Regions from separate parts of the Pseudoalteromonas sp. APC 3358 genome, predicted to be linked through region 1. Evidence: predicted binding sites of a transcription regulator. Region 1 holds the regulator's gene; each other region holds the start of a gene.

What was found. Region 1 encodes sigma-54, which starts transcription at its own class of promoters, with help from an activator protein. Its sites were predicted from a motif close to GTTGGCACGNNNNTNGNNT; they were not measured.
Region 2: QL995_RS09605 (BON domain-containing protein) is a predicted target of sigma-54. The motif match lies at 2,100-2,118, and genes of this name have one in related genera.
Region 3: QL995_RS12945 (EF-hand domain-containing protein) is a predicted target of sigma-54. The motif match lies at 1,075-1,093, and genes of this name have one in related genera.

What each region holds. Positions count from the first base shown of each region.
Region 1 covers NZ_JASDCE010000002.1:80,350-83,541, reverse strand. Annotated here, with positions in the region: gene lptB (LPS export ABC transporter ATP-binding protein) at 1-695, shown strand, start outside; gene QL995_RS03035 (RNA polymerase factor sigma-54) at 765-2,264, shown strand; gene hpf (ribosome hibernation promoting factor) at 2,291-2,578, shown strand; gene ptsN (PTS IIA-like nitrogen regulatory protein PtsN) at 2,583-3,035, shown strand; gene rapZ (RNase adapter RapZ) at 3,054-3,192, shown strand, end outside.
Region 2 covers NZ_JASDCE010000005.1:106,234-109,425, reverse strand. Annotated here, with positions in the region: tRNA gene QL995_RS09620 (tRNA-Ile) at 58-134, opposite strand; gene QL995_RS09615 (hypothetical protein) at 382-888, opposite strand; gene QL995_RS09610 (YqaE/Pmp3 family membrane protein) at 1,267-1,425, opposite strand; gene QL995_RS09605 (BON domain-containing protein) at 1,498-2,064, opposite strand; gene QL995_RS09600 (LiaF domain-containing protein) at 2,393-3,055, shown strand; gene QL995_RS09595 (VOC family protein) at 3,100-3,192, opposite strand, start outside.
Region 3 covers NZ_JASDCE010000007.1:236,978-240,169, reverse strand. Annotated here, with positions in the region: gene xthA (exodeoxyribonuclease III) at 1-235, opposite strand, end outside; gene QL995_RS12950 (hypothetical protein) at 476-907, shown strand; gene QL995_RS12945 (EF-hand domain-containing protein) at 1,135-1,656, shown strand; gene scpB (SMC-Scp complex subunit ScpB) at 1,809-2,399, shown strand; gene rluB (23S rRNA pseudouridine(2605) synthase RluB) at 2,396-3,192, shown strand, end outside.

The sequences.
Region 1 (3,192 bases):
AGAGCTATAAAGGCCGTGAAGTTGTAAAAAACGTCGGCCTTGAAGTCAAAGCTGGCAGTATTGTTGGCTTACTTGGCCCTAACGGCGCAGGTAAAACCACCACGTTTTATATGATAGTAGGACTTGTACCTAGCGACAAAGGTAAAATATCGATAGACGATAACGATATTACTCTTTTACCTATGCATAGTCGTGCTAGATTAGGCATTGGCTACTTACCGCAAGAGTCTTCAATATTCAGAAAGCTGACTGTTTATCAAAACTTAATGGCCATTTTAGAAACGCGCAAAGAGTTAAATAAACAAGCTAGAGAAGACACTCTCGATAAATTATTAGATGAATTTAGCATACAACACATTCGTGATAGCCAAGGTATGGCATTGTCGGGTGGCGAACGTCGTCGTGTTGAAATAGCACGTGCGCTGGCAGCAGATCCTAAATTTATATTACTGGATGAACCATTTGCAGGTGTTGACCCGATTTCGGTATTAGATATAAAGAAAATAATAGAACATCTTAAAAATCGTGGGATTGGTGTATTAATTACCGATCATAACGTAAGAGAAACCCTTGATGTTTGTGAAAAAGCCTACATTGTTTCTCATGGGGAGCTGATTGCATCAGGTACTCCAGAACACGTATTAAATGATAAAACAGTACGCGATGTTTACTTAGGCGAGCAATTTAGGCTGTAACATTTACGCCATGTCTTTAAGCATCTGCTAGTATTAATTATAACAACATAAAAGGATTGTTAGAGATACATGAGGCAATCACTACAGCTGCGCATGGGCCAGCAACTTACAATGACTCCACAGCTGCAACAAGCTATTCGTTTGTTGCAACTCAGTACATTGGATCTCCAGCAAGAAATACAAGAAGCTCTCGACAGCAACCCGCTATTAGAGGTTGAAGAAGCAGACTATTCAGAAGACGCTGCAGGTAAAAACGAGCAAAAAGCAGATACAGATGACATAACTGTTAGCGCATCTGCCGATGATGCTCCAAGCGAATACGAACAAGATAGTGGTGAAGCACTTGCAAAAGACACGCTAAGTGACGACATGGCTATGGATGTTAGTTGGGATGAGTACATGAGTGCCGCTCCAGCAGCATCATCGGGTCCGATGCCTGAAGACGAATCAATATACCAAGGCGCCTCTACTGAAACGCTCCATGAGTATCTAATGTGGCAGTTACAACTAACGCCATTTAGCCCTACAGACGAAGCTATTGCTATTGCTATTGTAGAAGCCGTCGATGATTCAGGTATTTTAACACTAAGCTGCGAAGAGATTTTAGAAAGCTTTAATCAAGAAAACGAAGATGATAACGAAGTCGAACTTGATGAAATTGAAGCTGTATTAAAACGCATCCAACTGTTTGATCCTGTTGGTATTGCTGCACGTAGTTTACAAGAGTGTTTGTGTATTCAGCTTAACCAGTTTGATAAAGAAACACCTTACATTAATGAAACAAAAATGATTTTAACCGAGCATATTGATTTATTAGCTGCTCGTGACTATCGTACATTAATGAAGAAAACTAAGCTCAAAGAAGAAGAGCTTAAAGAAGTAATGACATTAATACATACTCTTAGCCCTAAACCTGCAGATACTATTGTAAGAGAAGAATCTGAGTATGTTATTCCCGATGTGTCAGTTAAAAAAATTAAAGGCCGCTGGGTTGTTGAGTTAAACCCAGATAGCATGCCTAAAATTCGTGTTAATAGCCAATACGCTGCAATGTCTCGCACTGTAAAATCCAGTGGTGACAGCCAGTTTATTCGCTCGCATTTACAAGAAGCTAAATGGTTTATTAAAAGCTTAGAAAGTAGAAACGACACGCTATTAAAAGTAACAAATTGTATTGTTAAGCAACAACAAGGCTTTTTTGAACACGGTCCTGAAGCCATGAAACCAATGGTTTTAAATGATGTTGCTGAAATGGTAGAAATGCACGAATCAACAATTTCGCGCGTAACAACCCAAAAGTATATGCACACACCCCGTGGTATATTTGAGCTTAAATACTTTTTCTCAAGCCATGTAAGCACCGAAAACGGTGGTGAATGTTCATCTACAGCAATCCGTGCGCTTATCCGAAAATTAATCGCAGCAGAAAACTCAGCAAAACCATTGAGTGATAGCAAAATAGCGGATATATTGGCTGAGCAAGGAATTAAAGTAGCGAGACGTACAATCGCAAAATACCGCGAATCTCTGGCTATTCCACCGTCAAATCAGCGTAAAAGTTTGATTTAAGACGCAAAAAAAAGAGGGTAATGCTTATGCAACTAAACTTAACTGGTCGTCACGTAGAATTAACCGATTCACTAAGAGACTATATTAATACCAAATTTGCGAAGCTAGAAAGACACTCTGATCATATTAATAATGTTCATGTCATTCTCGATGTAGAAAAATTAAATCAAAAAGCAGAAGCCACCATACACGTAAGCGGTGCTGAGCTATTTGCCTCTACAGAACATCAAGATATGTATGCCGCCATTGACTCGTTGATCGACAAGCTCGATCGACAAGTAATTAAACACAAAGAGAAGCTTGCTCGACACTAATATGATGAAATTAAGCTCACTTATATGCCAGGACTGCAGCAAAGCTGCGGTCCTTTTTAATAGCAAAAAAAGAATTTTAGAGTTCATTAGCGAACTTGCTCACGACAAACTTCCGTATTTACCGCAACAAGATATTCTTAATGCTTTAATGAGCAGAGAAAAATTGGGTAGTACAGGTATAGGGCGTGGCATTGCCATTCCTCATGGAAGAATGAGCGGTGCAGAAGAGCCTTTGGCTTTAGTACTCGTTAGCGAAACTCCAATAAATTTTGATGCAATCGATAATCGCCCTGTTGATATTTTCGTTGCACTCATCGTACCAGATGGCGATAACCAGCAGCACTTAAAGACTCTAGCAACCATTGCTGATAAACTAAACAACAAAGATTTTTGTAAACAGTTACGCAGTGCAAAATCAGATGCTGAGCTTTACCAAGTTATTGTCAATCAATCATAGTTTTATAAAGGGTGTTAAATGGAGTTAATTATCATAAGCGGCCGTTCTGGTTCTGGAAAGTCGGTTGCTTTACGCGTTGTAGAAGATTTAGGTTATTATTGCGTAGATAATATTCCAGTTAACTTGCTTCCTTCATTAGTTCGCAGTGTGTCTGATA
Region 2 (3,192 bases), on a different contig from region 1:
AGAGGTAGCACAGGGTAATTTCTGTTAGTAGGTATTTACTTGGAAAGCTTGTAAAAGTGGTGGCCCCTCCCAGACTCGAACTGGGGACCTAACGATTATGAGTCGTGTGCTCTAACCAACTGAGCTAAGGGGCCAACTTTTATATAACTGCTAGGCAGTTAATTTTTGAAGCGTTCAGTCACAGAGCGACTAAAGCGGGTTGCAGTATAAAAACTTTTTAGGTGCTTGTCACTACCAAACACCTTTATTTTAACAATCAGTAAGCTAACTGCTTAAATAGTAATCTTTTAGGTGGGTATAAACATAAAATACAAGATATTTCCCATGATATTCTCTGCATTAAATTATAAAAACCTTCCTCCCACATGTAGTCTTTTATATTTAACGCTCTACTTTTTTAAGTAAAGCTAACATATATGTGTAGGCATACAAGGCTGTAAAAAATATGCTTGGGGCTACTGTAAGTGCCAAATTAGGTGTCTGATTAATTACATTCACCATAATCACTAAGCTCGATTGAACAGTAATCGGAATAATAGGCGCAAAAAGTACACCTGCTATTTTTTTGTTACCTAAATACGAGGCGCTAGAGTTAATTGCATTATTGAAGCTTTGTCGTATTGCTACGTTTTGTGGTGTTTTAGAATGAAACATACAAATAATTGGAGTTACAAACGCAAGCGTTACATAACTAGACTTATACTTGTTGACGACCTTTTCTAAAATAAAAGTAAAAAACAGCGTTACAAATCCACTATACAAACCTTGTACTAATGCAGCTTGAAGCGTGACCGATTTAGCAATATCTGCCGAACTGTTCGCCCAGTAGGCCCAGCTAAAATAAAAAACGAATGACACAACGCCTGACAGTATAAGTCGAATATTCAATTAGCTACCTCAATATGCGTAAAAGCTTGGTGTAATGATAACACTAGAAGTGATGGTAATATTGTCACTAAATAATAGAGTAATTAATCGCGTATTGTAGATATATAAACAAACTAATGTTAAAGATTTCCTAACTGGCATCAATACAGAATCAGAACACTGCAGTTAGTTAGAAAGCTTAATTGAAGTAAACAATGCTTTGGCTGAGGGAATTTTGGGAGTGAGTTACAAGAAATAAATCACTTAGTTTGAGTAAATTAAAAATTAGATTTTGATAAAAAATATTTACTTTAAAAACTAATATTGTGAGCCGAACAGTACTGGGGCACTTGTATCATTAGGCCTCAGTAGTCGGCTTACACAATATATAATCTGTCATTATTTTTTCGCAATAATGTAGATTGCATGTATTAAACCTGGGAAATAACCTAGCAGTGTTAATAAAATATTTAACCAAAAATGCATACCTAAGCCAACTTGCAAAAACACACCTAATGGCGGTAATAAAACCGAAAGTATTATACGAATAATATCCATGACTAAACTCCATTTAAATTAAGCATTAAAAAGGCGTAAAGCCCAGTGTTAGTGGGCCTTAACTATACTGTATTATTCAGCAACAATAGCTAGTTTATCAACTACGTCACGAACATCTTCAGCATTTTTAGCAATTTTAACTGCTAGTTGTTTTTCAGCTTCAGACTCTACTGAACCGTTCAGAGTTACAATACCATTGTCGGTATCAACATCGATGTCTGTACCACCAACTTCTGAGTCAAACAGGAAGCGAGTTGTGATTACAGTGGTGATTTTAGCGTCCGTTAGGTCGTTATCATCATCGTCCATCATGTCATTGCTTTTATCTTTGGTATCCATGCTTTTAACAACAGTAAGGCTGTTATCAACATCAGATACACCATCTAGGCTAAGTACAAGTTCTTCTGCTAGCTCTTTATCAAGCTCGCTATTAACTTTACCTGTAAGTACTACTTTGCCATTTTTTACATCAGTGTTAATGTCAAAGTTGTTTAGATTAGTGTTCATAAGTAGAACTGTTTCTGCCTTACCATCAATCCAAGCATCTTTACTTTCGTTTTCCCAGCTGTTTGCTTGGGCACCCATAGCCGTAGTACCAAGAACTAGAGCTGCGATAATAGACTTGTTAAATGTTTTCATAATCTTTCTCCTTTTGATTAAAGACACTTTAACTAATGCGAGCTTTGGGCCAACTTTATTTATACTTAGATTTCAATGGGTTGAGTTTATTTTGGAGTGAGGCATTATCTATAGTTGTGTAACTATTTACAGGCTACTCGGTAAAACTTTCTCAAATAGTGAAAATAGCTAGATAATTGCATTTTTGGTTAATCTATCGTTAATATAACAAAATAAAAAACATCATTATAAATTAACCTACTGATAATTAGGGTGATTATATTTGGTGCGTGCTTTGCATATAAACATCAAGAGCAGTATCAATAGTAAATATAATAAGGAATGCCCCATGTCTGTAAAAGTTGAAGACCGCCCAATAGAGCAAGTACGCGAACAAGTAATTGATCAATTAATTTATAATTACAGTCATGGGGTTATTTCTGTTGATGCATTTGAGAGACGACTCGATAGCGCGATGGATGCACCTAATAACGACGCTCTTTTAGCCTTAGTAGAAGACTTAACACTTAATACCGATCAGCAATATAAAGCAGAAAAACAATCGCAATTTAAACCACATTATAGTGCACAGCAAAACAGTGATGATGATTTTACATTACGTAGTATTTTAGGCTCTAACGAACGAAGCGGTCAGTGGGTCGTGCCAAAAAATATATATTTAAGTAACTTTATGGGATCGGTGGTACTTGATTTTACTGATGCCATTTTTGCGCATCAAAATGTAACTATTCACGTTAACTGTATTTTTGGTAGCGATGAGATTTACGTACCAGAGCATGTAAATGTAGTGTCTAAAATGTTTTGTATTTTAAGTAGTCTTGAAAATAAATCGGTGTCGCTTAACAAACGCCAAGGTCCTACTATTCATATTGAAGGAAAGGCAGTTATGGGATCGGTTGAAGTAAAAATAAAGCGCACAATTAAAGAAAAATTTATGAGCTTTGCAAATGAGCTAAAAACCCAGTTTGGCACGGGTAATAATAGCCGCTAACTATAATTGAGTAGCAGCACTTTAGCGTGCTGCTTGGTATTTTATTATAAATCGTTATTTCGCTCGCTTGGTATGTCACTTAAATACTCTACAAATTCCACCTCAAACCCGGCGGGATCAATAAAGTAAACATTCTT
Region 3 (3,192 bases), on a different contig from region 1:
CTTTTAAGACCGATTTAGGCTCTTTTTTGCATAACATAGCTACGCCATAATGCGCTTTTTGACCATGAAAGTAGACGTGATATCCCATTTTTTGTACATCTTCTAATGGGAATGCTTCGTCGTGAACTTTAATCTCTTGCAAGCCAATAACGTCTGGTTGATGTTTGTCGATAATTGCTTGTAATTGGTGAAGACGAGCACGCAGACCATTGATATTGAAAGAAATCACTTTCATAAAATTTACCTTAAAATTGGTTCTATTTAATAGATTAAATTGTATCAGTAAATACGCGTACATAACATGACTGAATTGAGATAATAGCTGCGCAAATGTTGATCAAATGATGGGTAAAGTTTAAACATTGTGAATACAATATTAATTATTTAAATAAATAAAAAATTCAATTGAACTTAACTTTATTGAATATATAATGCGCGAAATTCACTTGTTTAGCTCGTTCAAATAGGATCTCTCATGAAAACTCAACTACTTTTAGCCACTGCTTTACTAGCATCTGCAACTGCGTCAGCTCAAAGCAATACTTACTTTAGCCAAGATAACAAAATTGAGTCTAAGTTATGTGTACTAAGTGCAAACGAAGGCTTTAGCGTTGCTCGTAAAGAAGCTGCCCAGCACGGTGTTTACCTATCTCGTTTTTCTAAAAGCATTTTATGTAATGGTGAAGATATTCGTGATATTGCTAAAAAAACGACATTAAGCAACGCATCAGTTGAGAAAGTAGAAGTATTTGCAAAAGACGCTCAACAAGAAACTCAATTATGTATGACGGCTTTAAAACAAGGTTTAGCACCTGTTCGTCAAAAAATTGGTAACCTAAACTCATTAAAATGTAATGGTCAAAACGTTACTGAGTTTGTTAAACGCTACCAAAACGCAGCAATCTAATTATTAGCTTAACTATAATAAGTAAATTTGAAATGCCTGGTTTTTACCGGGTATTTTTTTGCAAAAATTACAAGGTTGTTTGCAAAGCTTGCAAGCTTAACTTATTGAAACTGTTTAATAAATATACCGATCGAGATTAAGTTATTGATTATTATAAGTTAACTATTATTGGCATTGGATTTGTATTAGTTAAAGTGACATTTAATTAATTACGAAGGATACGTCTTATGAAAAAGTTAACATTAGCAGCCACTATTTTAGCATCATTAAGCATAGCGGCTTGTTCATCTAATCAAGGTCTTGAAAGAATAGACAGTGACTTTGCAAGTTTAGATAATGATAGCGATGGCTACATCTCAAAAATTGAAGCTGATGACGATAGCATTTGGGGCCATTTTTCAAATATTGATACCAATATGGATAACGAAATTAGCCGCAAAGAATTTAACACTTATATGAAGCTTAATAATGGCAAAGTAGCCACTGATTCTGAAGTAAGTGAGTCGGCATTTAAAGCTGAAATTGCTAAATTCGATAAAATTGAAAGCAGTTTTTCAAGCTTAGATAACGACAGCAATGGCTATATCTCGGTAGTTGAAGGTAACGATGATGATATTTCAAATCATTTTGGTTACATGGATAAAAACCAAGATAAGCGCATCAGTAAAAGCGAGTTTATGGGTTACATTAAAAAATACGGTAACGCAGTAGCTGAAGATGATGCATTAGAAGCTTTTAAAAGTAACTAATAGTTACCATTTTAGTAAGTAAGATTAAAGCCAGTGCTAGTCACTGGCTTTTTTTGTGTTTTAAATTTAGTTATTTGATAGATATATTTTCCTAGTTTGGTGTTGTTCTGTCATAATAGATGGCTGTGTATTTTTATTTGTTAAGAGTGTGTATGGCGGGTCGGCGAATTAGTGATGAACAACTAGTTGAGATCATTGAAGCAGCTATTTTTGTTGCAGATAAGCCTGTTAGTAAACGCCACCTTAAAGATATCGTATTAATAGATTTAGCTATTTCTATGACGCGAATAAATGACGCAATAGATACAATACAAGAACATTTTCAAACTCGTGGTATTCGCTTAGTTGAAGTTGGTAGTGGGTATCGGTTTCAGGCATGCAGTAGTTTAAGCCCTTGGTTAAATAACTTGTGGCAAGAACGCGCACCAAAATACTCGCGTGCTTTACTGGAAACATTATCACTTATTGCATACAGGCAGCCCATTACACGCGGCGAAATTGAGCAAGTAAGAGGTGTTACTACGGGTTCGAATATTATTAAAACCTTACTCGAAAGAGAGTGGGTTAAAGTGGTAGGGCATAAAGAGGTTCCGGGAAAGCCGGCTTTATATGCAACTACTAAGCAATTTTTAGATTATTTTTCGTTAACTGGACTTGAAAATTTACCTGCGTTGCCAACAGAGCAGCAAAGTAAAATTAACCAGTTATTGAGCGATCCTTCTGTGAGAGAACCATCCGAATGAGTATTATACAAGGTGAAAAGTTACAAAAAGTCTTAGCCCGTGCAGGCGTAGGCTCACGCCGTGAAATGGAAAAATACATTGACGCAAACCGCGTTAGTGTAAACGGTAAAGTGGCAAAGTTAGGTGACCGTGTTGAAGAAACCGATTTGATTCGTGTTGACGGACACAGTGTAAAAATCGAAGAAAAAGCAGACCGAATCTGTCGTGTGATTATGTATAACAAACCAGAAGGTGAGTTAAGCACACGTAAAGATCCTGAAGGGCGTCGTACTGTATTTGACCGACTTCCTCGTATTGATGGCGATCGCTGGATTGCGGTTGGTCGACTAGACGTTAATACATCGGGTTTAATGCTTTTTACAAACGATGGTGAACTGGCAAACCGTTTAATGCACCCAAGCTATGAAGTAGAGCGTGAATACTCTGCACGTGTATTTGGTGAAGTAACCAACGAGACGGTTAAAAACTTACTACGTGGTGTTGAGCTTGAAGATGGTCCAGCCAAATTCACGACTGTAACCCCTATGGGTGGCGAAGGTGTTAACCGTTGGTTTAACGTAACGTTAAATGAAGGGCGTAACCGTGAAGTTCGTCGTTTATGGCAGTCTCAAGATGCGGAAGTATCTCGTCTTATTCGTATTCGTTACGGTAAATTAGAGCTTGATAAGCGCGTGCCACAAGGTGGTTGGATGGAGTATGATTTAGAAACAGTAAACTACTTGCGTAAAACCGTTAAATTAGGCCGCGAAACACAAACTAAGCTTTCTGTTATGCCTGAAAAACGCAAAGATAA